Regions from separate parts of the Arthrobacter sp. 10T425 genome, predicted to be linked through region 1. Evidence: riboswitches for the same ligand, from Rfam matches in the RefSeq annotation. Region 1 holds a riboswitch; each other region holds the start of a gene.
The links. A riboswitch is a leader RNA that binds a small molecule or an ion and turns the genes downstream of it on or off. The one in region 1 is predicted to bind S-adenosylmethionine.
Positions count from the first base shown of each region.

Region 1 (7,694 bases):
TGGCGCAGCGCGGACATCTCCTCGAAGGAAGCCCGCGACGCCCGCCGCAAACAGCTCCTGAAAAACGTCTCCCTCACCGGCGGCGTGCTCCTCGCCGCGGTCGATACCGCCGGCAAGCCCAGCCTGGCCTGGCGCGCCGGACACCTGGCCGCCGATGCCAAGAAGAGCGCCGGACACCTCGCCGCCGATGCCCGCAAGACCACCAACAAGCAGCTGAAGAAGGCCGACAAAGTCGTCCGCAAGGCCGTAGACCACTCTGCCGGGGCCTAAGACGGTAATGACTGGCACCACCCCCTCTGCAGCTGCCCCGTCCCACCCTGCCGGCGCCCATGCAGCCGGTCCCCATGCAGCCGACGCCGGTCCGCACTGGCCCGCCCCCTTCGCCGCCCGGCCGGTCGATGCCACTGTCACCGTTCCCGGATCCAAGTCCCTGACCAACCGGTACCTCGTGCTCGCCGCCCTCGCGGACGGACCTTCCCGGCTGCGGGCTCCCCTGCACTCCCGGGATTCCGCGCTGATGATTGAGGCCCTGCGGCAGTTGGGGGCCACCGTCACGGAAGTGCCCGGCGACGGCGCCTTCGGCCCCGACCTGGAAATCGTCCCGATCAGCATGGACACCGCGGCGGCTGACACGGCGATCGACTGCGGCCTGGCCGGCACGGTCATGCGCTTTGTCCCGCCGGTGGCCGCGCTGCGCCGCGGTGAGTCCCGTTTCGACGGCGACCCGCACGCCCGCAAACGCCCCATGGGCACCATTATCGAGGCCCTCGCCGGCCTGGGTGTGGCAGTCACCGCACCCGACGGCGGTCCGGCGTCGTCGTTGCCGTTCACGGTGCACGGCTCGGGCGAGGTGCGCGGCGGCCACCTGGTCATTGATGCCAGCGCTTCGTCCCAGTTCGTCTCCGCCCTGCTGCTGGCCGGGGCGCGCTTCACCGAGGGACTCCACCTGGAGCACGTCGGCAAGCCCGTGCCGAGCCTGGACCACATCAACATGACCGTGGCCGTGCTGCGCGGCGTGGGCGTGGCGGTCGACGACTCGGTGCCGAACCACTGGGTTGTCTCCCCCGGCCCGATCCGCGCCTTCGACGTCCGGATCGAGCAGGACCTCTCGAACGCCGGCCCCTTCCTCGCGGCGGCCCTGGCCACCGGCGGCACCGTGCGGATCCCGAACTGGCCCGCGGAAACCACCCAGGTGGGTGATCTCTGGCGCGGAATCCTGACCGCTATGGGCGCCACGGTGACGGTTGACGGCGGCACCCTGACCGTCAGCGGGGGCCCGGAGATCAAGGGCGGCGACTTCGACGAAACCAGCGAACTCGCCCCCACCGTAGCCGCGCTGTGCGCCCTCGCCACCGGCCCCTCACGGCTGGGAGGCATCGCCCACCTCCGAGGCCATGAAACGGACCGGCTCGCCGCCCTCGTCGCCGAAATCAACCGCCTCGGCGGCGACGCCGAAGAAACCCCCGACGGCCTCATCATCCGCCCGGCCGCGCTGCACGGCGGCGTCGTGCACAGCTACGCGGACCACCGCATGGCAACCGCCGGCGCCATCCTCGGCCTTGCCGTACCCGGCGTGGAAGTCGAGGACATCGCAACCACGGCCAAGACCATGCCCGATTTCCCGCAACTCTGGGAAGCGATGCTGGCCCAGGGACCCGCCGCAGATGAGGACACCGCCGGTGGCACGCAGCACTGATTCCTGGGACGAGTCCGACGTCCGGATCCGGCCGAACAAGAAGGGCACACGGCCCCGCACCAAGGACCGGCCCAGCTACGACGACGCCGTCACCGGACGCATCATCACCGTTGACCGCGGCCGCTACACCGCCGTCGTCGGCGAGGGGACCGCGGACGAACGCAAGATCATCGCGGCCCGGGCCCGGGAACTGCGCCGCAACCCGGTGGTTGCCGGCGACTTCGTCTCCCTGGTCGGGGATGTCACCGGCGAGCCCGACACTCTGGCGCGGCTGGTCAGGATCCAGGACCGCAAGACGCTGCTGCGCCGCAGCGCCGACGACACGGACCCGATCGAACGTGCCGTCGTGGCCAACGCCGACCAGCTGGTGGTGGTGGTCGCCGCTGCCAACCCCGAGCCGCGGACCGGTTTCATCGACCGCGCGCTGGTGGCCGCGTACGACGCCGGCATTGAGCCGCTGCTGCTCGTCACCAAGGCCGACGTCAAGGATCCCGCCGAGCTGCTGTCCAACTACCAGCACCTCGACTTCCCCGTCATCATCTCCAAGACCGCCGACTCCGCCGCTTCCGGCATCGACGCCCGCTCCGACGACGGGCTCTCCGCCCGGCTCGACAAGGACGCGGTATCCCAGCTGCGCGACTACCTCGACGGCAAGGTCACCGTGATGCTGGGCCACTCCGGCGTCGGCAAGTCCACCATGGTCAACGCCCTGACCGGGGCCGAGCGGGCCACAGGAGGCGTGAACGCGGTAACCGGCCGCGGCCGCCACACGTCCTCCTCGGCACTGGCGCTCAAAGTCAACGATGCCCCGGCCGGCAGCTGGATCATCGACACCCCCGGCATCCGGTCCTTCGGCCTGGCCCACGTGGACCCGGACCGGATCCTGCGTTCCTTCCCGGACCTGGAACCCGGCACCGATGATTGCGAACGCGGCTGCAAGCATGACTCCACCGCCGTCAACTGCGGCGTCGACAAGTGGGTTGCGGCCGGGCACGCGGGGCCCTCGGGACCGGCCAGGCTCGCGTCCCTGCGCCGGCTGCTGGGCACGGACCCGCGGATGGAAGCGCAGGAAACCAAGGAACTGGGCACCGTCTCCTAGCCGGACCGGCAGCGGGGCGGCGGCGCCGAGCCGCGGCCTCCCGCCCGGCGGCCCGGTTTGACGGTAGTTTGGAACCATGAGCCAACCCGCTTCGAGCTACAACGATGACCTGCGCCTTGCCCATGTACTGGCAGATTCGGTCGATTCCCAGACCATGAGCCGCTTCAAGGCGCTCGACCTTCGGATCGAGACGAAGCCCGACCTCACACCCGTCACCGATGCCGACAAATCCGCGGAAGAGGCCATCCGCGGCCAGCTCTCCCGGTCACGTCCGCGTGACGCGGTCCTGGGCGAAGAGTTCGGCAGCTCGGGCCACGGTTCCCGCCGGTGGATCATCGACCCGATCGACGGCACGAAGAACTTTGTCCGCGGCGTCCCGGTCTGGGCCACCCTGATCGCCCTCGTCGATGAGGGCGAGCCGGTGGTCGGCCTCGTCAGCGCGCCGGCACTGGGCAAGCGCTGGTGGGCCGCCAAGGGTGCAGGCGCCTACACGGGCCGCTCGCTCGCCGCCGCCACACGGTTGAAGGTATCCAACGTCTCCAATCTCGAGGACGCCTCGCTGTCCTACTCCAGCCTTGGCGGCTGGAAGGAACGCGGGAACCTGGACGAGTTCCTGGGCCTGACCGAGGAAGTGTGGCGGACCCGCGCCTACGGTGACTTCTGGTCGTACTGCCTCGTGGCCGAGGGCGCCGTGGACATCGCCTGCGAACCCGAGCTGAACCTCTACGACATGGCCGCCCTGGTGCCGATCGTGACCGAGGCCGGCGGCCGCTTCACCTCGCTCGAAGGCGAGGACGGCCCCTTCGGCGGCAACGCCCTGGCCACCAATTCGATCCTGCACTCGGAAGTGCTCAAGCGGCTCAACCCCGGACTCGACGACCTCTTTCAGGCCCACCCGAACAACTGATCCGCGCCCGTAATAATCCGCTTCACAATCGGCGGCCGCCTTTTCCCCGGCTGCGCCGATGTCCTACGCTCGATGCAGGTCACGAGTGCCAGCGCTAAACCCCGGTTTGCTGGCCGGCAACCCTCCAGTCGCGGTGGGGTGCCCCGGGTGACGACCTGGCCGGTCCGGAACGGACCCGGCAAGCGCGGATTCCCACGGTGTGGGGTCCTGTTCGAGTGAGGTCCCATGACAACTGCCATTTTCCCCGTTGCCCCTGAATTCCATGCACGGCTTGCCCTCGCGGCCCGCCCGCTGGCAGCCGTCACCGGGGCCGAAATCCAGGCCCCGCTGATCACCGGCGGCCACGCGCGCTACGCCAACCTCGACTACGGCGCCTCCGCCCCGGCCCTGTCCGTGGTCTCGGCCTACCTGAACGAAATCCTGCCGTACTACGCAAGCGTGCACCGCGGGGCCGGCTACGCATCGCAGATCAGCACCTCCGTCTACGAGAACGCCCGGGACATCGTGCGGGACTTCGTGGGCGGCCGGCCCGGCGATTCCGTGATCTTCACGCGCAACACCACCGATTCCCTGAACCTGCTGGCCGGCTGCCTGCCGCTGCGCGACGGGCGGCCCGCGGGCGAGGTCCTCTACCTCGACATCGAACACCACGCCAACCTCCTGCCCTGGCAGAATGTCCCGCACCGCAGCGTCGTGGCCGCCGCCACCCTCGCGGCCACCGTGGACCGCCTGCGCGACGAACTCGCCCGCGGCGGCGTCAGTCTGTTGGCCGTCACCGGCGCCTCCAACGTCACCGGGGAGATCCTCCCGATCCGGACCCTGGCCGCACTGGCGCACGAATACGGCGCCAGGATCGTTGTCGACGCCGCGCAGCTCGCCCCGCACCGGCGGATCAATATCGCCGCGGACGACGTCGATTACCTCGCCTTCTCGGGGCACAAGCTGTACGCCCCGTTCGGCGCCGGCGTGCTGGTGGGGCGGACGGACTGGCTCGACGCCGGCACCCCGCACCTGGCCGGCGGCGGCGCGGTCCGCGATGCCCGGCTCGACTCCGTCAGCTGGACCACGGGACCTGCCCGGCACGAGGGCGGCTCGCCGAACGTCCTCGGTGCGGCGGCCCTCGCCCGCGCCACCCAGGTCATTGCAGCCCTGGACCCGGAGCAGTGGCAGGCCCACGAGGACGCCATCCGGTCCTTCCTCGTCGAGGGCCTCCAGGGCATCGAAGGGGTAACCGTGCACCGGATCTTTGCCGATTCAGCTTCCGATTCTTCCTCCGCTTCTTCCACTGGAGGCGATCAGCCGGACACCGGCACGATCGGCGTCGTGAACTTTTCCGTGGAAGGCTACGACGCCGGACTGGTGGCCGCCTACCTGTCGGCCGAACACGGCATTGGCCTGCGCGACGGCCGCTTCTGTGCCCACCCGCTGCTCAAGCGGCTCGGCCTGCCCGCCGGCTCCCTGCGGGCCAGCTTCGGCCTCGGCTCACGGCTGGAGGACGCCGAACGCCTGCTGGCCGGCCTGCAGCAGCTGCGGCAGAACGGACTCGGCTGGGATTACGTGGTGGATGCCGGCCGCTGGGTGCCGGCCAACGATACCCGCAGCTACCCCCACTGGGCGCCGAACACCCCGGGCACCGCCGGCGCTGCGCCCTGCACCCTCGACTAGCGCAGGATCAGGGCCCGGCGCGGGTGCGGTAAATTCGAAAGGTATCTGAAACCAGCAGGACCTTCCCGAAGGAGATCGCACGTGGCAAGCGCCTGCCCCAGGCTGCACAGCGGAGCTAGGCTCCACAGCGGACCGAAGCTGCACAGCGAGCGGCGCCAGGAACTCGGACAAAGCTTCCAGGACGGCGGCGAGCACTATGAACGCGTCCGCCCCGGCTATCCGCAGGAGTCGGCCGACTGGCTGGTCCCGGCGGGAGCCAGGGACGCCGCGGACATTGGCGCGGGCACCGGGAAGTTCACTTCCCTTTTGGCAGAACGCGGACTGGCCGCGGTGGCCGTGGACCCCTCTGCCGACATGCTTGAGCAGTTGCGCCGGACCCTGCCGGACGTCACCGCCATCGAGGGCAGCGCCGAGGACACCGGTCTCGAGCCGGAGTCCTTTGACCTGGTCACGGTTGCCCAGGCGTGGCACTGGTGCGACCCGGGCCTGGCCAGCGCCGAGATTGCCCGGATCCTGCGGCCGCACGGCGTGCTGGGCCTGATCTGGAACCAGCTGGACACCAGCGTGCCCTGGGTGCACCGGCTCTCCCGGATCATGCACGCCGGGGACGTCCACAAGCCGCACTTCCGTCCGGCCGTGGGCCCCGAGTTCGCCGGGCTGGAGAGCCACCTGACGCGCTGGGAGGATTCCGTCACGACGGAGGACATCCAGGAGCTGGCCAAGTCCCGCAGCTACTATCTCGCGGCATCGGACTCCACCCGGGCCAAGGTCACAGCCAACCTCGCCTGGTATCTGCACGAACACCTGGGACACACCCCAGGCGAGGTGCTCCGGCTGCCCTACCTGACCCAGACGTGGCGGGCCTTCCGGGCCTGATGCACGCTCACCCCGGATTGCCCCGGATTGCACGCAGCGCCCGCCGGGCTTATTGTTTCGGTATGCCTAATAAATTCTTATAGGCACACGAAACTTTGACACCGGCTGTTTTCCGGCCGGCGCCGATCATCGCGTCAACGCCGACGCGCCAATCACAGGAGCTGGCAGTGCTGGAGCTAACGGGACACGGGCAACCGGCGCAGGACGCCCCCACTTACAAACACCCGGGTGCCCGGAGGGCGCTGATCGGCCTGTTGGGACCGGCCTTCGTGGCGTCGATCGCCTACGTGGACCCCGGAAACGTGGCCGCCAACCTGACCGCCGGAGCGCAGTACGGCTACCTGCTGGTGTGGGTCCTCGTGGCCGCCAACGTCATGGCCGTGCTCGTCCAGTACCAGTCCGCCAAGCTCGGGATCGTCACGGGCAAGAGCCTTCCGGAGATCCTTGGTGAACGGCTCAAGCCGTTCTGGCGCCGCGCCTTCTGGGTGCAGGCCGAAGTTGTCGCCGCCGCCACCGATCTCGCGGAGGTGGTGGGCGGCGCAATTGCCCTGTACCTGCTTTTCGGCCTGCCCCTCCCCCTTGGCGCCCTGATTGTCGGCGCCGTGTCAATGCTCCTGCTCGCGGTCCAGGCCCGGCAGAAACAGCGGCCGTTCGAATTCATCATCATGTTCCTGCTCGGCATCATCACAGTCGGCTTCCTGGCCGGGCTGTTCATCAGCCCGCCCGATCCGGGAGCCGCCCTGGCCGGGCTCATGCCCGGCTTCCAGGGACCGGACACCGTACTGTTGGCCGCCAGCATGCTCGGGGCCACCGTCATGCCGCACGCCATCTACGTCCACTCGGCCCTGTCCCGGGACCGGCACCGGCCGGACGAACACCTGCATGTTCCCCCGGCGGCCATCGCGCGCCTGGTCCGGGCCACCCGGTTCGACGTCGTGGCCGCCCTCGCGATCGCCGGACTGGTCAACATCGGCATGCTGCTCCTGGCCGCCTCCACCCTCGGCGGCGAAGAAGGCACGGACACGATCGAGGGCGCGCACGCCGCCATCACCGCCAACCTCGGCCCGATCGTCGGCGTGATCTTCGCGGTCGGGCTGCTCGCCTCAGGCCTGGCATCGACCTCGGTGGGCTGCTATGCCGGCGGCACCATCATGCAGGGCCTGCTCAAGATCCGGATCCCCGTCATGGCCCGGCGCGTCGTGACCCTCATCCCCGCCGTCGTGCTGCTGGCGGTGGGCTTCGACCCCACCTGGGCGCTCGTCCTGAGCCAGGTGGTCCTCAGCTTCGGGATTCCCTTTGTCCTGGTCCCGCTGGTGGTGCTGACCAGCAACAAAGCCCTGATGGGCCGGTTCGCCGACGGCCCGGCCCTCCGAGTCGCCGCCATCATCAGCGTGGTGCTCGTAGTGGCTCTCAACCTGGTGCTGCTGTGGCTCACTTTCTCCGGAAGCAGC
Region 1 covers NZ_JBFTGZ010000005.1:134,992-142,685, reverse strand. Annotated here, with positions in the region: gene AC1DDH_RS07985 (DoxX family protein) at 1-270, shown strand, start outside; gene aroA (3-phosphoshikimate 1-carboxyvinyltransferase) at 278-1,696, shown strand; gene rsgA (ribosome small subunit-dependent GTPase A) at 1,680-2,795, shown strand; gene hisN (histidinol-phosphatase) at 2,872-3,702, shown strand; SAM riboswitch class IV at 3,780-3,893, shown strand; gene AC1DDH_RS07965 (aminotransferase class V-fold PLP-dependent enzyme) at 3,928-5,367, shown strand; gene AC1DDH_RS07960 (class I SAM-dependent methyltransferase) at 5,449-6,243, shown strand; gene AC1DDH_RS07955 (Nramp family divalent metal transporter) at 6,411-7,694, shown strand, end outside.

Region 2 (7,694 bases), on a different contig from region 1:
CCGCGCCGCGCGGCGTGTACTCCGGGGCGATCGGTTACTTCTCCCTGAACGGGGCCGCCGACCTCGCCGTGGCAATCCGGACCCTCGTGGTCAGCGCCCTCGGCGAGGGTGCCGCGGAACTGAGTCTCGGCGTCGGCGGCGCTGTCACCGCCGACTCGACCCCGCAGGAGGAGTACGACGAAATCCGGACCAAAGCGTTCGGCGTCCTCTCGACGCTCGGCGCCGGGTTTCCCACGGGCTGAGTCGGCTGTCCCGCCGGCCCCGGCTACTGCAGGGTGGCCGTCAGCCGCGCGACGTTGTCCACGTATTTGACGCCCATCGGACGTTTCATCCAGTCCTCGAGCGTAAGTTCGCGCGAAATGCCCCGGTAGGTGTCCTCCACGGCGCTGATCCGCCGCACGATGTCCTCCCCCAGGAGCATCACCGAGACCTCCAGGTTCAGCGAGAAGGAGCGCATGTCCATGTTGCTGGAACCCAGCACGGCAACGTCGTCGTCGATCGTGAAGTGCTTGGCGTGCAGCACGAAGGGGGCCTTGTAGAGGTAGATTCGCACCCCGGCTTCAAGCAGCGCCTCATAGTAGGACTGCTGGGCGTGGTGGACCAGGAACTGGTCGCCTTTTTCCGAGACGAAGAGTTCGACGTCGACGCCGCGCTGCGCCGCCGTCGTCACCGCATACAGCAGCGAGTCATCAGGGACGAAGTACGGGCTGCAGATCGAGATCTTGCGCTGAGCCGAGTAAATCAGCGTGTTGAAGAGCCGCAGATTGTTTTCGGTGATGAAGCCGGGGCCGCTGGGCACCACCTGGGCGGTGATGTTGCCGGCGTGCAGTTCGGGCCGGTGCGCCAGCTGTTCCTCAATGGATTCGTCGGTCTCGCTGAGCCAGTCCGTGGCGAAGACGACGTTGAGCGTGGTGACGATCGGTCCACGCAGGCAGGCCATCAGCTCGACCCATTCGCGGCCGATCTTGCGGTGCTTGGGGTTGTTGTAGGAGGGCTCGATCAGGTTCTGCGATCCGGTGAAGGCGATCTCGCCGTCGATCACCATGATCTTGCGGTGGTTGCGCAGGTCCGGTCGGCGCCACTGCCCCTGCAGCGGGCTGAGCGGCAGCATGGGCCGCCAGCGGATCTTGCTCGCCTTGAGCCGGGCGATCAGCTTGCGATAGCCCTTGATGCGAAGCGTGCCAAGGTGATCGAACAGGACACGGACCTCGACGCCGCGCTCGGCGGCCTCTTCCAGCGCGGTCAGCAGATCGTCCGTGACGTGGTCCGAGCTCATGATGTAGAACTCGGCGTTGACGAAGGACTTTGCGCCGCGGACCGCCGCGGCCATCGCCTTGATGGAGTCGGGGTAGCCGGGCAGCAGCTCCACTTGGTTACCGTCCACCATCGGCAGCGAGCCCAGCGTCTTGTTCAGTTCCGCGGCGGAAGCCACCCATTCGGGTCCGGCGTAGCGGCTTTCCAGCATCGCCAGTTCCGAGGTCCCGGCGCGCACTCGGGTATTGACCGCGTCCTGCTGCGCGCGGCGCTTGCGGGAGAGCCGGAAGTTGCCGAACAGCAGGAACAGGAGCAGGCCGATGGTCGGCACGATGAAGATGCCCAGCAGCCACGCCATCGCGGTGGTGGGCCGCCGGTTTCCGGGGATGATGCCCAGTGCCAGCACTCGGATGGCGAAGTCGATCACCGTCAAAATCAGAATCGCCCAGGACGGTAAAGTCTCCGCCAGCGGAAATGGCCACAGCACAGGCGAACCCCTCAACGTACAAGCCACGCGGAACAGTTCCGAACGGGCAGTGACCAAATCCTATCCCGGGACCACCGAGACTAAGCTTTAGCCATGACCACTCCTGCCCCTGTTCCCGCGCCCGCGACCGTTCTGGTCTTCCTCGACCCGGCGTTCGACGGCGGCCGCGTTGCCGACGCGTCGCAGCCGCAGCTGATGGCCACGGACCTGGGCGCCACCCGCGGCGACGGTGTTTTCGAATCCCTCCTGGCCGTCGGCGGCCGGCCCCGCAAGATCCAGGCACACCTGACCCGTCTGGCCGGCTCTGCCCGGCTTCTGGAGCTGGACATCCCCGCCGAGGATGCATGGCGACGGGCGGTGGAAACCGCCATCTGCGAGTTCCGCGGGCAGGAACCCGCCGCGGCTGCACCGGGCGGCGCGGCGCAGGACGAGGTGGTGGTGAAGCTGATTGTCACCCGCGGGCCGGAGGGCGCGGCTGCCCCCACGTGCTGGGTCCAGGCCTCCGCCCCGGCCGCCGCGGGACGGCGGCAGCGCGAGACCGGGATCGACGTCATCCTGCTCGACCGCGGCTACGACAGTGAAGTCGGCGAGCGCGCCCCGTGGCTCCTGCTCGGCGCCAAGACCCTTTCCTACGCCGTGAACATGGCGGCGCTGCGCTACGCCCACCGGCAGGGCGCCGACGACGTCATCTTCACGTCCGCGGATGGCCGGGTGCTGGAAGGTCCGACGTCGACCGTTTTGCTGGCCCATCTGGAAACCTCGGACGACGGCGCCGGCGGCGTCAGCACCATCCGGCGGCTCATCACGCCCCAGCTGGACAGCGGCATCCTGCCCGGCACATCACAGGGCGCCCTGTTCACCGCCGCCAAGGCCGCCGGCTGGGAGCTGGGTTACGGCCCGCTGGAGCCGAAGGACCTGCTGGACGCCGACGCGGTCTGGCTGATCTCCAGCATCCGGCTCCTGGCCCCGGTCAACCACATCGACGGGCAGGAAATCGGCACCCCGGAACTCCGGCGCCAACTCACGGCCGAACTCAACGCCCTCTTCGCGACCATCGAATAGCAACGCGGGGTCAGTTACGGCCCATCCCATGTCCCCGGATGGGCCGTAAGTGACCCCGCGTTGGTGTTGCGCTCACCCCAGGGCGTCCGCGGGCACTGCCGGGCACAGGCGGAACGAGGCCGGGTTGAACGCCGGGAGCATGAACGTTGCGAGCACGGCGCCGAGCATTTCCGGGGCCCAGGTGCTGTTCTCCCCCAGGGTCGCGCAGACACCCAGCACCACGGGCGTTCCGTCGGTGCGGCGGCGGATCTGGACCTGGACCGGCCCGGTCAGCCCGAGCGCGCGGACGGCGGCCAGGCCCAGCTTGCGCACATCCCCGGCCTGGTTCGCCGGCACCCTGCGGCTGACCTCGTCGCTGCCGGCGCGTCCATACGGAGTCCTGGTCTTCTCGAGGACCACCGCCACCGGCGCCATCGCGTTGCGTGCCGGGGTGCCGAACACCAGGCACACATAGTCGGCGCCCGGGATAAATTCCTGGACCAGTTGCCCCGCCGGCATGTTCTTCCAGCTAACGGAGTCGGTTCCGGCCAGCAGGTGGATACCATGGGAGCCTTTGAAGACCCGCGGCTTGACCACCACGGGGCCGCTGAGGCCGGCGAGGGAAGCCGGCGCGGCGGCGAGGTCGCCCGGAACCGCGAACCGGGGCACCGGGATGCCGGCCGCTTGCAGCGCCCAGGTGGCGAACAGGTGGTCGTTGGCGAGGGCAACCGCGGCGGGGTCGGCCACGATGATCCGCACGTCCTGGGCGAATCCCGCGCGGGCCGCGGCCAGGACCGGGAGTTCCACGGTGAGGGTCGGAATGATGACGTTGATGGCTTCGCGGTCCACCACCCGGCGCAGGTCCAGGACCATGTCCGGGTTCGTCGCCGGCAGGAGCCTGACCGCGGCGGCGGGAGCCTCCCCGGCCTGGCGGGTGTCGGCACGGGCGTCGGAGCCGAGGTACGGGAGGCCCCGGGCTTCGAGCTGGGCCGCGACGGCCCGTCCGGCGGCGCTTGTAATCCCGGTAACGAGTATGCGCGGGCCCACGATTGCTCCATTCCGCCGTCACCGGCCGGACCGCGGCTGCGGCTCCGACCGTTCCAGCCTCCGATTCCCAGACAGCTTGTTGATGGACAGACGAGTCGATTCCGGGACTGCTTGATTCACACATTGCTCGAATCACCTGCAGCTCCGGCCGACTCGTCGGACCTAATCCCCCCAGTAAACGGCGAAACGTCCCGGCAGACACGAGTGGGCTGTACCCGAAACTGGAGCCCGCCACTACTCGCCCGGGCCGCGGTCCGGTTACGGAACATGACGACGGCGGCGGTGCGGGCCGGCGTCGCAGGTGTTACGTTTTTGGGGAGTAATGAGAACCGGTGCCAAGCCCTGACTGGCCGGTCGGCAACCCTCCCTTTCGCGGCGGGGTGCCTCAGGTGAATACTCGGCAATCGAGAATTCGAGCTGCAAGCGTGAAAGAGGAGATCCGTCGTGACCGACACGTCAATACCCACAACAGCCGCGCCCGGCACAGCACCCGGTACCGCACCCGGGGGCGAGGAGAGGCTGGCCTACCGCCTGTTCACCGGGGCGGATGACCGCGCCTTTTGCGAGCGGGTGTCAGCCGCCCTGGCCGAGGGCTACGTGCTGCATGGAAGCCCCGCCGCCAGCTTCAACGGAAGCACCGTGATCGTGGCGCAGGCGCTGGTCCTGCCGGCCGCGATTGCCAGTGCGGACGCCGCCGTGGCCAATGCGGTTGATGAGCTCGACGCCGACGAATTTGGCGCCGACGGGGCCTTCGCGGGCCACGCATGAGCTACGCCGGAGACCTCAGCCCGCAGGAGGCGTGGGCCAAGCTGGAGGCCGGAGCCATCCTGGTGGATGTCCGGACCGAGGGCGAATGGGCCCACATCGGCATCCCGGACACCGCGGCCGCGGGCGAGAGCCGCAACGATCCGCTCTTCATCCAGTGGAACCTCGCTGGCGGCACGCCGAACCCGCACTTCGTGGAACAGCTAAGGCAGCAGGCGCCGGAGGACACCGCCGTCGAACTGGTGTTCCTTTGCCGTTCCGGGGCCCGGTCGATCGCGGCCGCGACGGCCGCGACGGCCGCCGGCTACACCTCGTACAACGTCCTTGAGGGCTTCGAAGGCGAGACCGACCGCTTTGGCGAACGCACCGTCAATGGCTGGAAGAACCGCGGCCTGCCCACCAACCTCGGAAAGATCTAAGTGACTTTCAATCCCGACGCCGCCGGCTGGGCGGCCGACACCCAGGCCGTCCGTGGCGGCCTTGACCGCACCGGCTTCCAGGAAACCACCGAGCCGATCTTCCTCAATTCAGGATTCGTCTACGAGTCCGCGGCCGCCGCCGAGCGCGCCTTCACCGGTGAGGACGAGCGCTTCGTCTACTCCCGCTACGGCAACCCCTCCGTCGCCACCTTCCAGGAGCGGCTCCGGCTGCTCGAGGGAACGGAGGCGTGTTTCGCGACGGCGTCCGGCATGTCCGCCGTCTTCACCGCCCTGGGCGCGCTGTTGGCGGCCGGCGACCGGGTGGTCGCGGCCCGCTCGCTGTTCGGCTCGTGCTTCGTGATCCTCAACGAAATCCTGCCGCGCTGGGGTGTCGAGACGGTCTTCGTGGACGGCCCGGACCTGGAGCAGTGGAAATCCGCGCTGTCCGAGCCGACCACGGCGGTGTTCTTCGAGTCGCCGTCGAACCCGATGCAGGAAATCGTGGACATCGCCGCCGTGAGCAAACTGGCGCACGCGGCCGGCGCCACGGTGGTGGTTGACAACGTCTTCGCCACCCCGCTGCTCCAGCGCTGCGGCGACCTCGGCGCGGACGTGGTGGTCTACTCCGGCACCAAGCACATCGACGGCCAGGGCCGCGTCCTGGGCGGGGCCATCCTGGGCACCAAGGAATTCATCGACGGGCCCGTCAAGCAGCTCATGCGGCACACCGGTCCGGCGCTTTCGGCGTTCAACGCCTGGGTGCTCACCAAGGGCCTGGAGACCATGGCCCTGCGCGTCAACCATTCCTCGGCCTCCGCGCTGCGGCTGGCCGAATGGCTCGAGGGACAGCCCGCGGTCGGCTGGGTAAAGTACCCGCTGCTGCCGTCCCACCCGCAGTACCCGCTCGCAGTGCAGCAGATGAAGGCCGGCGGGACCGTGCTCACCCTGGAGCTGCAGCCCTCCCCCGGGCGCACGGCGAAGCAGGCCGCGTTCGCACTCCTGGACGCGCTGCGGATCATCGACATCTCCAACAACCTGGGGGACGCCAAGACGCTCATCACGCACCCGGCCACCACCACGCACCGCGCGATGGGCCCGGAAGGCCGCGCGGCGATCGGGCTCAGCGACGGCGTGGTCCGGCTCTCGGTGGGCCTGGAGGATGTGGAGGACCTGATCCGCGACCTCGGCCAGGCGCTCAAGCAGGTCTAGGCGCTCAAACAGGTCTAAACACTCAAGCAGGTCCAGGCGCTCAAAGCAGGTCCAGGGCCATGGCCGCTCAGGCCCAGGCCGCCTTGAGCGCCCGCCAGGCGTCGTCGTCCAGCATGCTGGACGGTGTGACGGCGACGGCGGCCGCCCCGCCGGAGACAGACGCCTCCAGCCCGGCCGCCAGGTCCGCGGCGGAGATGCGCCCGTCCTTGGCCCACATCCCGACCGAGATGGCGAACTTCCCGGACCGCTTCGCCATGGCCGCGGCCAGCTCGGCGGAATAGGCGGGAGCGGCGTCGTTGAGCCCGAAGTAGTCCCACAAGACCAGCCGGTCCGCGGCCGCGGCGAGCAGCCCGTAGTCATGGCCGCTCTCCGGCCGGTCGCCGGCGGGATCGTCCCACGGCGCCCGGACGTCCATGTCGAGCGTGGCACCGTTCGCGTGGGCGGCCGCCGCCGCCTTGGCCACGATGGCCGCCACCGCCTTCGACCGCCAGGCCCCAAGGCTCGGGTGTTCGACGTCGATGTCCCCGTTCGCGAGCCGCGGCCAGTCCGTCCCGCCGCTGGCCAGCCGGTAGGAATCGCGGTCGTCGCCGCCGTAGGTGTTGTTATCGAACATCAGTTCCGTCAAGGCCACGGCGTCCGGCTGGTACCGCCTGGTCACCTCGGCCACCAAGTCGACCAGCCGCTCCCCGACGGGTCCCGTCGTGAGTGCGCTGACGCTGGCGAACTCCGTGGAGCGGGTGCCGTCGAAGTTGATGCCGGCCAGGCCCGGGTTGGTACGGATCCAGCCGGGGATCAGCAGGTCGATGGTCAGTGTGATCCTGCGTTTCCTGCCATCACCGCCGGTCCCCAGTGCCTTGACCGCTTCGGCCACGTGGTCACGGCCCGGGACGGCCTCCACCTCGGGGTGGGCGTCCCAAGGGAACGCCGTCCAGTCCAGCCGCCCCACGCTGATGGTGACGCTGTTGGCGTTGACCTCATCGAGCCGTCTGGCCAGTTCCGGCAGCGTCGAGGCGGCGTCGACCACAGTTTCGTAGCCGACGCCGACAGTGCGCTCCGCGGCGGGCGCCGTGGGTCCCTGCGGCCCGCCGCACCCAGTGGCAGAAAGGGCCAGCACCGACAGGAGCACGAGGGCAGGGAAGGCAGCCGGTCTGCGCCTCAAACGCTGACGTCCGGGCGCACCGCCGGGGCGGTGACGCTGACCACACCGGTCCGCGTCAGCTTGTTCCAGTGCGCCTCCTTGCCACGGAGTTCCTGCACCAGCGCGGCCACCATAGTCAGGCTCGTAAACACGGAATAGAGCGGGATGAGCGGGAGCGCCCAGGCGTGCCGCAGGTCCTTCCACGCCCTGTTCATGGCCAGGGCAAACACCGTGAGCAGCAACGTGATGAACAGGCCCACCCAGCCAAGGATTGCCCAGACGTCCGCGCCGAACGGACTGCGGCCCAGCGCCGTGAGGAAGACCAGATCCACGA
Region 2 covers NZ_JBFTGZ010000009.1:137,677-145,370, forward strand. Annotated here, with positions in the region: gene pabB (aminodeoxychorismate synthase component I) at 1-242, shown strand, start outside; gene cls (cardiolipin synthase) at 266-1,741, opposite strand; gene AC1DDH_RS12485 (aminodeoxychorismate lyase) at 1,835-2,803, shown strand; gene AC1DDH_RS12490 (ATP-grasp domain-containing protein) at 2,876-3,829, opposite strand; SAM riboswitch class IV at 4,148-4,261, shown strand; gene AC1DDH_RS12495 (DUF1737 domain-containing protein) at 4,289-4,597, shown strand; gene AC1DDH_RS12500 (rhodanese-like domain-containing protein) at 4,594-5,013, shown strand; gene AC1DDH_RS12505 (O-succinylhomoserine sulfhydrylase) at 5,014-6,222, shown strand; gene AC1DDH_RS12510 (hypothetical protein) at 6,290-7,381, opposite strand; gene AC1DDH_RS12515 (glycosyltransferase family 2 protein) at 7,378-7,694, opposite strand, start outside.
Region 2: linked by a shared signal. The riboswitch ahead of AC1DDH_RS12495 (DUF1737 domain-containing protein) and the one ahead of AC1DDH_RS07965 (aminotransferase class V-fold PLP-dependent enzyme) in region 1 are both predicted to bind S-adenosylmethionine.

Region 3 (7,694 bases), on a different contig from region 1:
CGGCAGGATGTCCTGGCCGAACGCGGCGACTTCCTCCTGGAAGTGGAGGTAGCCGGTCAGGAACAGGTTCACGCCGATCTTCTTGTACTCCACGATCCGCTCGGCGATCTGTTCCGGGGTGCCGATCAGCTGGGTCTTGAAGCCGTCGTTGTACTGGACCAGGTCCTCGAAGCTCGAGTCGGCCCACATGCCCTTGCCGTCCTTGGTGGCCGCCCCGGCTTCCTGGACGGCGGCGCGGAACCCCTCGACGGCGGGCTTGTGCGCCTTCTCGACGATCTCGCGGAGCGTGTCGCGGGCTTCCTTCTCGGAATCCCGGGCGATCACGAAGCCGTTGAGGCCGAACTTGGGGGAGGGGAGGGCACCTTCCGTGCCGCGACCGGCGGCACCTGACGCCGCCACGACGCCGGCGATGTTCTCCTTGAACCCGTCGAGGTCCTTGCCGTTGGAGAAGTACCAGTCAGCCACCCGGCCGGCGGTGGCCTGCGCGGCCGTGGAGTTGCCGCCGAAGAAGATCTCCGGGTGCGCCCGGCCCGGCACGTCCACCGGTGCCGGGTTCAGGGTGAAGTCGGTGATGTTGTAGTACTTGCCGGACTGGCTGTAGTCCTGCTCGGTCCAGAGCCCGCGGAGGACCTTGATGAATTCCTCGGTGCGGACGTAGCGCTCGTCGTGTTCGAGCCATTCGAGGCCGAAGTTGGTGAATTCGTCCTTGAGCCAGCCGGAGACGATGTTCACGGCGGCGCGGCCGTTGGAGATGTGGTCCGCGGTGATGATGTACTTCGCCAGCACGCCGGGGTGCCACATGCCCGGATGGACGGCGGAGATCACCTTGAGGCGCTCGGTGGCGGCCAGCAGCGCCAGGCTGAACGAGGTGGCCTCGTGCTGTTTGTCCGCGCCGTAGGAGGCGGCGTACCGGGTCTGGGTCAGGGCGTATTCGAAGCCGGAGTTCTCCGCGATCCTGGCCAGCTTCTTGTTGTATTCGAAGTCCCAGCCGGTGCGCTGTTCGATGGTGGATACCACCAGGCCGCCGGAGACGTTGGGGACCCAGTAGGCGAACTTGAGCGGTTCGGAAAGACGGGCGACGTTGCTGATCTCAGTCATGGGTGTTCCTTTACTTCCGGGTGGGGCTTGCTGGTGCCAGGATTTCCGCGGCGCGGTCGCGCAGCACATCCTGGATGCCCGCGATGGATGGTTCGTTCTGCAGCGAGGTGGTGTCGCCGAGCGTTGTGCCTTCGAACAGCTGGGTCAGCAGCCGGCGCATGATCTTGCCGCTGCGGGTTTTCGGCACGTCGGGAACGACGACGACGTCCCGCGGCTTGGCGATCGGCCCGATCTGCTTCGCGACGTGCGCCTTCAGCACACCCTGGATGTCGGGGGTGGCCGCCGAATCCTTCAGCACCACGAACGCGACGATCGCGTGGCCGGTCTTTGGGTCCGCGACCGGGCAGACGCCGGCCTCCACCACGTCCGGGTGGGTGACGAGCGCCGATTCGACCTCGATGGTGGAGAGCAGGTGTCCGGAGACGTTGAGGGTGTCGTCCACCCGCCCGAGGATCCAGATGTCGCCGTCGTCGTCATACTTGGCGCCGTCACCGGCGAGGAACCAGCCCTGCTCGGCGTATTGGCGCCAGTACGAATCGAAGTAGCGGCGCGGGTTGCCCCAGACCGTCCGGGCGATCGCCGGGCCGGGGGAGTCCACCACGATGAAACCCTGGACGCCGGGCGGCACCGTGTTGCCGGCGTCGTCCACGATGCGCGTGCTGACGCCGGGCAGCGGGCGGGCCGCGCAGCCGGGCTTGAACGCGGCGTCCGTCGGTGCCGGGGAGAGGATGGTGGCGCCGGTTTCGGACTGCCACCACGTGTCCACCACGGGGGCGGTGCCGGCGCCGATGTTGGTCCGGAACCAGCGCCAGGCCTCGGGGTTGATGGCCTCGCCTACCGTGCCGAGAAGACGGATAGAGGAGAGGTCGTACGTGTCCGGGACGCCGTCCGGGAACCAGCCCATGAGGGAGCGGACCAGGGTGGGCGCGGTGTAATACTGCGTGACCGCGTAGCGTTCGATGATCTCAAAGTGCCGGCCCGGGTGCGGGGTGTTGGGCGTGCCCTCGAAGATGACCTGCGTGGCGCCGTTGGAGAGCGGGCCGTAGAGCTCATAGGTGTGCGCGGTGACCCAGGCGAGGTCGGCCGTGCACCAGTGCACGTCCTTCTCCCGCAGCGCGGGGTCGGGGTTGCTGAACAGGTGCTCGAAGCTCCATGACGCCTGTGTGAGGTAGCCGCCGGAGGTGTGGACCAGGCCCTTGGGCTTGCCGGTGGTGCCGGAGGTGTACATGATGAACAGCGGCGTCTCGGCGTCGAACGCCTCGGCTTCGTGAGTCTCGGAGGCGGTGCCGACGGCGTCGTGCCACCACACATCGCGGCCGGCGGTCATCGGGACGGTGTCCAGCTCGTCCGCGGGAGTGGTCCGGTTGACCACCAGGACGTGTTCGATGGCGTTGTCGCCGGAGACGGCGGCGTCCGCGTTGTCCTTGACCGGCACGGCGGTGCCGCGGCGGAACTGGCCGTCGGTGGTGACCAGGAGCTTGGCGCCGGTGTCCTCCACCCGGAACTTCAGGGCCTCGGCGGAGAATCCGCCGAAGACCAGGGAATGGATGGCACCGATCCGGGCCACTGCGAGGGTGATGATCACGGTTTCGGGGATGACGGGGAGGTAGATGACCACCCGGTCGCCCTTGGTGATGCCGAGATCCAGGAGGGCATTGGCGGCTTTGGAGACCTCGCGCTGGAGTCCGGCGTAGGTGACGGCACGGCGGTCGCCGGGCTCGCCCTCAAAGTGCAGGGCCACCTTGTCTCCGCGCCCCGCCGCTACGTGGCGGTCGACGCAGTTGTAGGCGACATTGAGCCTGCCCCCTTCGAACCAGGTGATCTGCGGTCCGGTGCCGGCCTCGACGTCGGCCGGGACCCGGCGGTGCGCGGTGTGCCAGGGCTTGGTTTGCTCCGTCGCGCCGCCGGGCAGGTCCGCCCAGTCGAGGCGGAGAGCCTGGGTTTCCCAGAACGCAACCGTCTCTGCCTGGACAGTTCCCGCGGTCGCGGCGCCGCTGTGCCGGGGAAGGTGGTTTCCGGAGGTGGTGCTGCGGTGACGCGCCGGCCCATCGGCGGGGACGCCGTGCACTGCGCCGTCCGTGGACTCGTTCAGGGACCATCCCGAAGAGCCGCGAGAGGAGCCGGCCGCGTCACGCAGCCCTGCTTCGTTCGCCGTCGCGTCCGAAGTGGTTTGTGGGAATGCCTCGGACGCAGTCCGGGCAAAGGTGGGCAGGGCGGAAGAATTCTCAGGGGTCATTGCTGCACTCCATCGGTCCTGGCAGTAGCACCCTTGGTTGCTCCGGCTCCCTCGAATTTCACCGAAGGAGGGCGGAGCGGTTGCGTGGGAATGGTCGTCTCACGTCACCGAGGGGTTGCTGCGGCGTCATCGATCCAGGTCTCTCGGCCGCTCGGGATGGTCACTACCTACTAGAACTTCAGATGCACGATTCCGCAAAATCGGCGTCCGGGAGCGCCGTAATATTCGTTCACCCGGCGTGGGTCCTGCCCAAATCATTCATTTATTCGACAATTGCCCGGAAAGGTCGCAGGAGTAAGGTTGATGCATGGCCCATGTTAACGATCCGGCAGTCATTGACCGCCTCATGCGAACCAAAGGCACGTGGGCGGTGGTCGGCCTCACCACCAACGAATGGCGCTCGGCGAATGAGGTCTCCCTCTATGTCCGGGACCGGATGGGCATGACCATCATTCCGGTCAACCTTCCGGGCGACGATGTCCACGGCGAGAAGGGGTACCGTTCCCTGTCTGACATCCCGGCGGAGAAGCACCCGATCGACGTCGTGGACTGCTTCGTCAACTCCCACAGGGTGGGCGCAGTCATAGACGAGGCCATCGCAGTAGGCGCCAAGGCCGTCTGGCTGCAGCTGGGCGTCTTCGACGACGCCGCGACGGACCGGGCCAAGGCCGCCGGGCTGGACGTCGTCGTGAACGCGTGCCCCGCCCGCGAAGGCTGGCGCGTGGGCATCTAACGGCCCGGGAATGACGATCAACAGATCGGGAAGAGTCGGTTACAAAATGTGACCGGCTTTTTCTGTATCCGGCCTCCTGCCGTGTGAGATGGACTCGTAACCATCCCGAGCGGCTGAGAGATCTGGCTCCGTGACGCCGCAGCAACCCCCTCCTTTGAGGACGGTGCTACCGCCAGGACCGATGGAGAACCACTGTGTTCTGAGGCTCCCCGGCTTCGCTCAGCGCTGCCCGGAAGCCAGGACCCAGGGCTTTCCTCGGGCGAGCCCGGAGGAAATCATGAACACGCAGACAGCGGCAGCGCCGCGGCCCCGAGCAGGTGGGGGCCTGTGATCGAGATCCAGAACGTCAGCACGTCATTCGCTTCGGCCGCGGGACCTTTCACGGCCGTCGATGACGTCAGCCTGCACATCAGGCGGGGCACCATCCAGGGCATCATCGGGTTCTCCGGCGCCGGCAAATCCACGCTGCTGCGCAACATCAACCTCCTCGAGCGCCCGACGTCGGGCCGCGTCCTGGTGGACGGCGTGGACCTGGTGACCCTGTCCGACGCCGAGCTCCGGACCAAGCGGCATGACATCGGCATGATTTTCCAGCACTTCAATCTCCTCAACAACCTCACGGCCCAGGAAAATGTGGAGCTGTCCCTGAAGTTCGCCGGCGTCGGGAAGGCGGAACGCCGGCGGCGGGCCGCCGAAACCCTGGAAATCGTGGACCTCGCCGACAAAGCGGGAACGTATCCGGCCAAACTCTCCGGGGGCCAGAAACAGCGGGTGGCGATCGCCCGCGCCCTCGCCACCGGGCCCAAAGTGCTGCTCTGCGACGAGCCGACGTCGGCCGTGGATCCCCGGACGACGTCATCGGTCCTGCAATACCTGGCCGACGTCAACGCCGAATTCGGCATCACAATCGTGGTGGTCACCCACGAGATGAATGTCATCAAGGCCATCGCGGACAGCGTCGCGGTCATGGAAGAAGGCCGGGTGGTGGAGCAGTTCGACCTCGCCGAACTCCAGCGCCCCGGTTTCCGCCCGGCGACGTCGATCGGCCGCTACCTGGTCTCCGATGAGATCCAGCTGGACCGCTCCGGGAGGGGCACCCACACCACAGCCGCGTCGGAGGGCCTGATCAATGTTTGACCGCATCCTGGAAGTCCTGCCCGAAATCGGCGTCGCCATGGGACAGACCCTCACCATGCTGCTGGTGGCCATCCCGCTGGCGGTGCTGCTCGGGACACCGCTGGGTGTCCAGCTCTACACCATCGGTCCCAACGGGCTCAAGCACAGGCCAAAGCTGCACCGGGTCCTGGACGGGCTGGTCAACCTGCTCCGCTCGTTCCCGTTCCTGATCCTGCTGATCGCGATCATTCCCGTGACCAGGTTCATTGTCGGCACGACCATCGGCACGGCCGCCGTCATTGTCCCGCTGACCCTCAACGCCATTCCGTATTTCGCCCGCTTCGTGGAACAGAACCTGAGCCAGCTCGGCGGCGGAGTGGTCGAAGCGGCACGGTCCATGGGCGCCAGCCGGTCCCAGATCGTCCGGGACGTCCTGATTGTGGAGGCGAAGCCCGGACTCGTCAGCTCCATCACCATCATGACCGTCAGCTTCATCTCCTACTCGGCGATGGCCGGACTGGTGGGCGGCGGCGGAATCGGCGACTTCGCCATCCGGTACGGCTATTACCGCTACGAAACGCCGCTCATGATCACCGCCATTGTCCTGATGATCCTGCTGGTCACCATCGTTCAGCTGGGCGGATCCTATGTTGCCCGGCGCCTGGACAAGCGCCTCTGAGCGCCGGCAGCACCCTCGTCCCACCTCCCACAGCGGAAAGCACCCCATGACTTCAACGCCCAGTACCCGTTTCGACGGACCCCGCCCGCGCCTGCTGATCAGCGCCTTCGTGATGAACACGTCCAGCCACATCATGGGCGGCCAGTGGCGGCGCCCGGAAGCCCAGCAGCACCGGTTCAACGAACTCCAGCTCTGGATCGACCTGGCCCGCCAGCTCGAAGGCGCCAAGTTTGACGCGATCTTCTTCGCCGACGTCGTCGGTCTCTACGGCGACTACGACGGCGGGTGGGCATCGCTGCTGAAAAAGGGCCTGCAGGTGCCGTCCAACGACCCCCTCATCCTGCTGTCCGCGCTCGCCACGGGAACGCGGGAGATCGGGCTGGCCGCGACGTCGTCGGTGATTCAAAGCCATCCGTTCCAGTTCGCCCGGCAAATGTCCACGCTGGACCACATCAGCGGCGGCCGCGTGGCCTGGAACATCGTCACCAGCGTGCTGGAAAACGCGCACCGGAACTTCAACGCCACCGAGCTGACCAAGCATGACGAACGCTACGACTGGGCGGACGAATACGTCGAGGCCGCCTACAAATTGTGGGAAGGATCCTGGGAAGACGACGCGCTGCTCCGGGACAAGGCGACCGGGGTCCACGCGGACCCGGAGAAAGTCAGCAAGATCTACCACCGCGGGCCCCGGTACTCGATCGACGGACCCCACCTCGCGGCCCCTTCACCGCAACGCACCCCGGTGCTTTTCCAGGCCGGGAGCTCCGGCCGCGGCCAGCAGTTCTGCGCCGCCAACGCCGAGGCCACCTTCACACTCGCGCCGAGCACCGAGGTGGCCGCGAAGTACACCGCGGCCGTCCGGGAACAGGCCGTTGCCGCCGGCCGCCATCCGGATGACGTGAAGTTCCTCCAGGGCATGCACTTCGTGGTGGGCGGCACCGAAGCCGAGGCGAACCGCAAAGCCGACGAGCTCGAGGACAGCCTGGACATTGAAGCCCTGCTGGCCCACGTGGGCGGCGGGTTCGGCGTCGACCTCGGCGGCCTGCCGCTGGACACCCCGCTCGGGGACCTTGAAACGGAAGGCAGCCAGGGACATCTCACGGCTATCCGCGCCTCCGTCCGCGGCGGCAACCCCACCCTCCGCGACATTGCGCTCTACCGCAGCCGGGCCAACCGGGTGGTGGGAACGCCGGACCAGATTGCCGACCGTCTCGAGCAGTGGCAGGACGCCGGAATCGACGGCATCAACATCATCAACCAGACCATCCCCGGCTCCTACACCGACTTCATCGACGGTGTGCTGCCGGAACTGCGCAGCCGCGGCCTCGCCCAGACCGGCTACGCGCCGGGAACCCTGCGCGAGAAGCTCTTCGGCGCCGGGCCACGGCTCAACGGACGGCACCCCGCCGCGGCCTTCCGGGGAGCCTTCACCGAATTCTCCGCGGCGGCCGAAAACCAGCCCGCCAGCGTTACCGCCCAGTCATAGCCCAGCGCGAACCACCACAAAGGACCAAGACCATGCAGCGTAGAAATTTCCTCAAATATGCCCTCGCCGGTGCCGGTGCTGTCTCCGCCGCGGCACTGACCGGCTGCGGCCTCACCAACCCCGGCGGTGCCGGCGCCAGCGGCGGCAAGACGATCAAGATTATCGTCACCGAGTCCGCCCCGTACCAGGAACCGACCAAGCTGGCCCAGAAGCTGCTCGCGGCCCAGGGCTGGACCCTGGAGCCCACGTACGTCACGGACATCATCCAGCCCAACCTGGCCGTGGCCAACGGCGAATTCGACGCCAACTTCTTCCAGCACAACGCCTACCTGAAGCAGTTCAA
Region 3 covers NZ_JBFTGZ010000016.1:27,231-34,924, forward strand. Annotated here, with positions in the region: gene sfnG (dimethylsulfone monooxygenase SfnG) at 1-1,098, opposite strand, end outside; gene acs (acetate--CoA ligase) at 1,109-3,334, opposite strand; gene AC1DDH_RS16860 (CoA-binding protein) at 3,642-4,067, shown strand; SAM riboswitch class I at 4,165-4,255, shown strand; gene AC1DDH_RS16865 (methionine ABC transporter ATP-binding protein) at 4,395-5,204, shown strand; gene AC1DDH_RS16870 (methionine ABC transporter permease) at 5,197-5,862, shown strand; gene AC1DDH_RS16875 (LLM class flavin-dependent oxidoreductase) at 5,909-7,351, shown strand; gene AC1DDH_RS16880 (MetQ/NlpA family ABC transporter substrate-binding protein) at 7,384-7,694, shown strand, end outside.
Region 3: linked by a shared signal. The riboswitch ahead of AC1DDH_RS16865 (methionine ABC transporter ATP-binding protein) and the one ahead of AC1DDH_RS07965 (aminotransferase class V-fold PLP-dependent enzyme) in region 1 are both predicted to bind S-adenosylmethionine.

Region 4 (7,694 bases), on a different contig from region 1:
CGACGTCGAGAATCCCCTCCCGGAAGCCAGCCCGATGGTGGCGGCGGCCGATGACAGCTTCTACTTCCGGCCGGACAACGGCCAGGTCCTGATCTCGCCCGCCGAACACGTGCCGAGCGGACCCGAGGACGCCCGGCCCTATCCCGGCGACATCGAACGGGTCATCGCCCGGCTCAACGAGATCACGACGCTCGGGATCCGGAACGTCCGCACGGCCTGGACGGGGCTGCGCACGGAGGCGGCCGACGGCGTCCCGGTGGTGGGGTTCGACGCCGAGGCCACCGGATTCTTCTGGCTCGCCGGCCAGGGCGGGTACGGATTCCAGACCTCATCCGGCGTCGCGGAACTGGCCGCCGGGCTGATCCTCGCCGGCCAGGGCACCGCCCCGGCCCTGACCCCGGCTGTGCCCCCGTCCACCGAGGCCAGTCCGGCATCCCGGACAGCGGAGGCGCTGGCCGCGACCCGCTGGTCCATCCGGCGCTGAAGAATGGATCCATGAGTACCCTCATCACCAATATCGCCGAACTGATGACCCAGGACGCGGAACACCGCGTCCTCCGCGACGCGGCGGTGGTGATCGAGGGGGAGCGGATTTCCTGGCTAGGGCCCGCGGCCGACGCCCCGGCCGCGGACGAACGGGTGGATGCCGGTGGCCGGGCGCTCCTCCCGGGCTGGGTCGACTCGCACACGCACCTGATCTTCGCGGGGGACCGCACTGCCGAGTTCGAGGCCCGGATGGCGGGAGAAAGCTACAGCGCCGGCGGGATCGCCGTCACCACCGGCGCCACCCGGAGCACGAGCGACTTCGACCTGACCCGGCTGGCGATGGGCCGCGTCGCGGAGGCCGTGTCGCAGGGCACCACCTACCTGGAGACCAAAACCGGCTACGGCCTGGACCTCGAGAACGAGGCCCGCAGCGCCCGCATCGCCTCCACCGTGGCGGACGAGGTGACTTACCTGGGGGCGCACCTTGTGCCCGCCGGGATGGACGCGGAAGAATACACGGAGCTGGTCTGCGGGCCGATGCTCACCGCAGTCCTGCCCTACGTCCGCTGGGCCGACGTCTTTTGCGAGCAGGGCGCGTTCAACGAGGACCAGTCCCGCCGGGTGCTGCTGGCCTGCAAGGCCGCCGGGCTGGGGCTGCGCGTCCACGGCAACCAGCTCGGCGAGGGCCCCGGCGTCAGGCTGGCCGTGGAAGTCGGCGCCGCGAGCGTGGACCACGTGAACTACCTTTCGGCCGCGGATGTCGATGCCCTTGCCGGCAGCTGGTCCGGCTGGGACGCCGCCGGCGGCAGCGGCACGCCCGGATCCGGGCAGCGCGGCACGGTCGCCACGTGCCTGCCGGCCTGCGATCTCTCCACCCGGCAGCCGCTGGCCCCCGGCCGTGAACTGCTCGACGCCGGCGTGCAGCTGGCGCTGGCCTCCAACTGCAACCCCGGCACGTCCTACACCAGCTCCATGGCGTTCTGCGTCACCACCGCCGTGCTGCAGATGCGGCTCAGCGTCCACGAGGCGGTGCGCGCCGCGACCTACGGCGGCGCGCTGGCCCTGGGCCGGGAGTCCGGGAACGACGCCGACGGCGAACGCGCGGTGGGCTCGATCGCCGTCGGACACCGCGCGGACCTGCACCTGCTCAACGCGCCTTCCGCCACGCATCTGGCCTACCGGCCAGGCATCCCCCTGACGCACGCGGTGTGGCGCGCCGGTGTAGCGCAGCCGGTCCGTTAGCGGGCCGGTCCGCTGACCTGGCTGGCTCCGGCCCCGGCCGGGCCGCCCTAGAACATCATGGGCGGTGCGTCGAGGACGGTCTCGTCCACGCGCCTCTTCTCCCACTGCGTGAAGGGCTTGTCGAGCTCGTACTTGCCGTGCGAAGTGCGCAGCAGGGTGCGGACCTCGGCGTTCTCGGGGTTATTCAGGGACTCGAAATATTCCACCGACCAGTGGAACCAGCGCATGCAGAACAGCCGCATGGTCAATCCGTGCGTCACAAACAGCGCGTTCGGGGCATAGCCGGGCCGGGACCAGTGCCGGTGCAGGGTTTCCATGAAGGAAGAAATCCTGTCATACACATCGGAACCGGACTCGCCCTCGCGGAAGCGGTAGAAGAAGTGCCCGTAGGCGTTGCGGAGCTCCTTCTGGTCCTCGATGTCGCCGGCGATCTGAAAGTTGGCCCAGTCCTGTTCGCGCAGGCGCGGTTCCTCGATCACCCGCTCCACGAGCGGGCCGAGATTCAGCGCCTCGAGGGTCTGGTAGGCGCGCAGGTAAGGGGAGACGTAGACGCACACGGGGCGGCCGTCCAGCTGGCGCCGGACCTCCTCCCCGGCCGCGGTGGCCTGCTCCAGGCCCAGCGCGGTCAACGGGATCCGGTAGTCCGGAACACGGTTGTAGATCGAGGTGTCGGCATTGGCGGCAGACTGGCCGTGCCGGATCATGATGATTTTCCGGGGCGCACTCATACTCCCCTAGCATAGGGCTCCCAAAAAGCCGGGGGTGCCGGCGCGGCCGGCACCCCGCGGGCACCAGCAAACTATCGGCAAGTGCAGGCAAGATAGAACCATGTTGGTTCCCTCCCGCCGTCGGCTGCGGTTCGAAGTGTTGATTGTCCTGGGGTTGTCGCTGGGGCAGTCCGCGATCTACTCCCTGGTGCAGTTGCTGGACAAGATGACCACGGCGCCGCTGGCCCAGGGGACATCCACCCTGAACCGCTCACAGAGCGCACGCGAATACTTCGACCTCACCTACCAGTTGCTGGACATCATCTTCGCCCTGGTCCCGGTGGCCCTCGTGATCTACTTCCTCACCGAGCACTGGCCGGCCGGTGAGCGCGGAACCTCGGCGTTCCGAAGGATCGGCTTCGACTTCGCCCGGCCCGGCAAGGACCTCCTGCAGGGTCTCGGACTCGCCGCGCTCATCGGCATTCCGTCCCTGGGGCTCTACGCCGCCGGCCGGGCGCTGGGGATCACGACGGCGATCATCCCCAGTGCCCTGGACGCGTACTGGTGGACCGTGCCGGTGCTGGTCCTGTCCGCGATCCGGCACGCGGTGGTCGAGGAAGTGATTGTGGTGGCGTACCTGCTGGACCGGCTCGGGAAACTGGGCTGGAGCGTGCCGGCGGCCATCGCCGCCAGCGCCCTGCTCCGCGGCAGCTATCACCTGTACCAGGGGTTCGGGCCGTTCATCGGCAACGCGGTGATGGGCGTCGTCTTCGCGCTGTTCTACATCCGGACCAAACGGGTGATGCCGTTGGTGATCGCCCACGCCATCCTGGACACCGTGGCGTTCGTGGGGTTCAGCCTGTTCGGCAAGGCCGTGGGCCTGGGCTGAGTTCCCCGCAAAGCAAGGCGGGGTCCCTTCGGGCCCATCCGGAGCCCCCGGACGGGCGCGAAGTGGCCCCGCGTTGCTTTTAGGAGCAGGCCTTAAATGATCTCGGCCGCCGTCTCCTAGGTGACATCGTTGGCACCTAAGAGATGGCGGCCGAAGCGTGGGGCGGGTGGAGCGTTAGATCGTGACCGCTCCGGAGGCGGTCTCGAAGGTGACTGAGAGGATGCCGGGAGTACCGTGCGGCGCGATCCAGTTCACGGCGACGTCTTCCAGCGGCTTTTCAACCGGTTCGCCCAGCCACTCCGTGACGCGCTCGGCCGAACCGGCAATGGTCAGTGCGGACATCTTGACATCGCTCGCGTAGGCGTTGGACGGGTGCAACTCCGGGTCGCCCTCCCACTTGAGCATGTACGGCACCTGGGGGTCGGCGATGAGCCCCAGGATGCCGATCTGCTTCCAGACCAGTTCGCGGCCATCGGGAAACTTCCGGTTGCCGTTGACGGCGGCGCGGCCGAGCCGCTCCTCGAACGGGGCCAGGTCGTCAACCTCGACGCACCAGCCCATCCAGCCGCCGCCGGCCTCGGAGCGTGCCCGGACGGCCTGGCCGAACGGGGCCTTGTCGGAAGCCGGGTGGTTCAGGACCTCCACGACTTCCAGGTACTTGTGTCCCGCGAGCGGGATAATCATGTTGCGTGTCCCGAAACGGGGGTGCACTCCACCCTTCACGGCTTCAACGCCGAGGGCAGACGCAATACGTTCAGTGGTGGCTGCCAAGCCATCGTGTTCACAGGCGTAAGAGACGTGATCCATGCGCATGCCATCATCTTGGCACTTTGTGATGGACCTCTCAGCTTAGGCTCCCCTAACCGTCGTGGGACGTCCTGGGGCGCGGAACGCGGCGCCCCGGATGCTCCGTCACGGCGGCCGTCTTCATCTTCGTCACAAAGCTATCCAGGGCTCCGCCGCCATTCCTACACTGGAGTCAGGTTATGAGTGCCAGCGCACAGCCCCGGCTTGCTGGCCGGCAACCCTCGTATCGCGGTGGGGTGCCCCGGGTGATGACCTGGCCGTCCGGCGCCCGCCGGAGGGCAAGCGCGGCGCCTTTTCCGGTTCGGGCCGAAAGCCCCGGCCGGTGCTGTGCCCAGTGACTCGAGGAGCACCAATGTCCAACGCCTGGTCCTTTGAAACCCGCCAGATCCACGCCGGCCAGGAGCCGGACAGCGCCACCGGCGCGCGTTCCCTGCCTATCTACCAGACGACGTCGTTCGTGTTCCCCAGCGCCGAAAGCGCCGCGAACCGCTTTGCGCTCGCCGAGCTCGCGCCCATCTACACCCGGATCGGCAACCCGACCCAGGATGCCGTCGAACAGCGCGTCGCCAGCCTGGAAGGCGGTCTCGCGGCGCTGCTGCTCAGCTCCGGCCAGGCCGCCGAGACGTTCGCCATCCTCAATATCGCCGAGGCCGGGGACCATGTGGTGGCCAGCCCCAGCCTCTATGGCGGAACCTACAACCTGCTCGCGCACACGCTGAAGAAGTTCGGCATCTCCGTGACCTTCGTGGCGGACCCGGACAACCTGGACCAGTGGCGGGACGCCGTCCAGCCCAACACCAAGCTGTTCTTCGGCGAAGTGGTCTCCAACCCCCGCCAGGACGTCCTGGACATCGAGGGCGTCTCCCGGGTGGCGCACGAGGCCGGCGTGCCGCTGGTTGTCGACAACACGCTCTCCACCCCCTACCTGATCCGGCCGATCGAGTGGGGCGCGGACATCGTGGTCCATTCCGCCACCAAGTACCTCGGCGGGCACGGCGCCGCGATCGCCGGCGTGATCGTGGACTCCGGCAACTTCGACTTCGGGAAGGACCCGGAGCGGTTCCCCGGCTTCAACACCCCCGACCCCACCTACAACGGCCTGGTCTATGCCCGCGACCTCGGAGCGGGCGGCGCGCTGGGCGCGAATCTCTCCTACATCCTCAAGGCCCGGGTCCAGCTCCTGCGCGACCTCGGCTCCGCGGTGTCCCCGTTCAACGCGTTCCTCATCGCCCAGGGCATCGAAACGCTGAGCCTGCGCGTCGAGCGCCACGTGGCCAACGCCACGAAGGTGGCGCACTGGCTGGAGGGGCGGAACGACGTCGAATCGGTCGCCTACGCCGGGCTGCCGTCCAGCCCCTGGTACGAGCGCGGCCGCAAGTACGGGCCCAAGGGGACCGGCGCCGTCGTGGCGTTCAACATTGCAGGGGGAGCGGAGGCCGGCAAGCGGTTCGTCGATGCCCTCGAACTGCACTCGCACGTCGCGAACATCGGCGATGTCCGGTCGCTGGTGATCCATCCGGCGTCGACCACCCACAGCCAGCTCTCGCCCGAACAGCAGGTGATCGCCGGGGTGAACCCCGGGCTGGTGAGGCTTTCGGTGGGACTGGAGCACATTGACGACATCCTGGCGGACCTCGACGCCGGATTCCGCGCGGCCAAGTCCGCCTAGGCCGAAGCCCACGCCGAATTTCCCCACCTTTACGGGCATGACACCGGGAATCGCCGGCACTTCGGGGCGACCCGCCGGTCACGGCTGTCAAAGGTGGGGAGTCTGCGGTGCTGACGGGTCCGGCTGTCACATGGAAGTCATAATCTTCGTCATTTCCGCACCCCGTTTCGTAGACTCGTACCAGGTCATGAGTGCCAGCGACAGCCCCGGCTTGCTGGCCGGCAACCCTCCTTTTGCGGCGGGGTGCCCCGGGTGAAGACCTGGCCTGCCGGTCAGCTGACGGCGGGCAAGCGCGAAGATAGGTCCTCACATGACGATTGCCGTCACCCGCACGGGTGTTCCCGAAACCAAACCATCCCGGACCCCTGACGGGACCGTCCAGTTCGTCAGGATCGGTGATCTGCAGCTCGAATCCGGGACTCCGTTGCCGGATGTGGTGCTCGCCTACGAGACGTGGGGGACCCTGAACGCGGACGCCTCCAACGCCGTGCTCATTGAACACGCCCTGACCGGCGACACACACGTGACCCGCGGCGAGAGCGGGGAGCCCGGCTGGTGGGAACAGCTCGCCGGACCCGGGGCTCCCGTGGACACGGACAAGTATTTCGTCGTTTCGATCAACATCCTGGGCGGCTGCTACGGATCCACCGGGCCTTCCACCCCGGCCCCCGACGGGCGCCCTTGGGGATCGCGGTTCCCGCTGGTCACCCTGCGGGACACCGCCGCCGCCGAGGCGCGGCTGGCCGATGCCCTGGGCATCGGCAGCTGGTACGCGGTGCTGGGCGGCTCGCTCGGCGGCGCGCGCGCCCTTGAATGGGCCGTCACGTTTCCCGGCCGGGTCCGGCGCTGCGCCGTGATTTCCGTCGGCGCCAGCAGCACCGCCGAACAGATTGCCTTCGCGCAGGCCCAGACGCTGGCCATCCGCCAGGACCCCCACTTCAAGGGCGGGGACTACTACGGCGGCCCGGAACCCGAAGCAGGGCTCGCCCTCGCCCGGCGCATCGCGCACATCACCTACCGCTCAGCGGCCGAACTGGACGGCCGGTTTGGCCGCAACGCCCAGGAGTCCGAGACGCCCCTGGAAGCCGGATCGCTGGCCGGACGCGGGCGCTACCAGGTGGAAAGCTACCTGGACCACCAGGGCAGCAAACTGGCCCGGCGTTTCGACGCGAACAGCTACATCGCGATCACCGAAGCCCTCATGAGCCACGATGTGTGCCGGGGGCGCGGAAGCCTCGGGGAGGCACTGGCTCCGGCCACCGCCGAGTTCCTGGTGGCGGCCGTGGACTCGGACCGCCTGTATTTCCCGGCCCAGTCCCGTCAACTGGCAGAGGCCCTGCCGGGCGGCCCGGAACTGCACATCATTGAAGCGCCGATCGGCCACGACGGCTTCCTGACCGAAATCGGCCAGCTGAGCGGGCAGCTTCGGGGGACCTTCTTCGGCCACTAGGCCGGCCCGCTTGTGCATTTTTGCAGATGCGCTCTGCACTAATGGCCGTTGAGGCTCAGGGCGGGAGCGTCCATACTCATGGGGAATGACGCCATGTGCCCTACATCACGGGCGTCCTCAGTCCAATGGTCCGCAGGGTGTCGAAGGCGACACCGAAGGAGTTCACATGAGCACGGAAAACGCCGCGACAACGCGCGCAGACGAGCCGGACGTCAAAACGTCCGGACTGAAGAAGGTAGTAACGGCCTCCATGGCCGGCACGGTGGTGGAGTGGTATGAATTCTTCCTCTACGCCTCCGCCGCCACGCTGGTCTTCGGCAAGACGTTCTTCCCCAATTCGGGCACGGAACTCGACGGCATTATCGCCGCGTTCCTGACCTACGCCGTCGGATTCGTCGCCCGCCCGATCGGCGGCATCGTCTTCGGCCACTTCGGCGACAAGTT
Region 4 covers NZ_JBFTGZ010000012.1:38,159-45,852, forward strand. Annotated here, with positions in the region: gene AC1DDH_RS14520 (NAD(P)/FAD-dependent oxidoreductase) at 1-484, shown strand, start outside; gene AC1DDH_RS14525 (amidohydrolase family protein) at 496-1,728, shown strand; gene AC1DDH_RS14530 (histidine phosphatase family protein) at 1,776-2,456, opposite strand; gene AC1DDH_RS14535 (CPBP family intramembrane glutamic endopeptidase) at 2,557-3,324, shown strand; gene AC1DDH_RS14540 (VOC family protein) at 3,499-4,137, opposite strand; SAM riboswitch class IV at 4,307-4,422, shown strand; gene AC1DDH_RS14545 (bifunctional o-acetylhomoserine/o-acetylserine sulfhydrylase) at 4,484-5,800, shown strand; SAM riboswitch class IV at 5,984-6,099, shown strand; gene metX (homoserine O-acetyltransferase MetX) at 6,111-7,250, shown strand; gene AC1DDH_RS14555 (MFS transporter) at 7,417-7,694, shown strand, end outside.
Region 4: linked by a shared signal. The riboswitch ahead of AC1DDH_RS14545 (bifunctional o-acetylhomoserine/o-acetylserine sulfhydrylase) and the one ahead of AC1DDH_RS07965 (aminotransferase class V-fold PLP-dependent enzyme) in region 1 are both predicted to bind S-adenosylmethionine.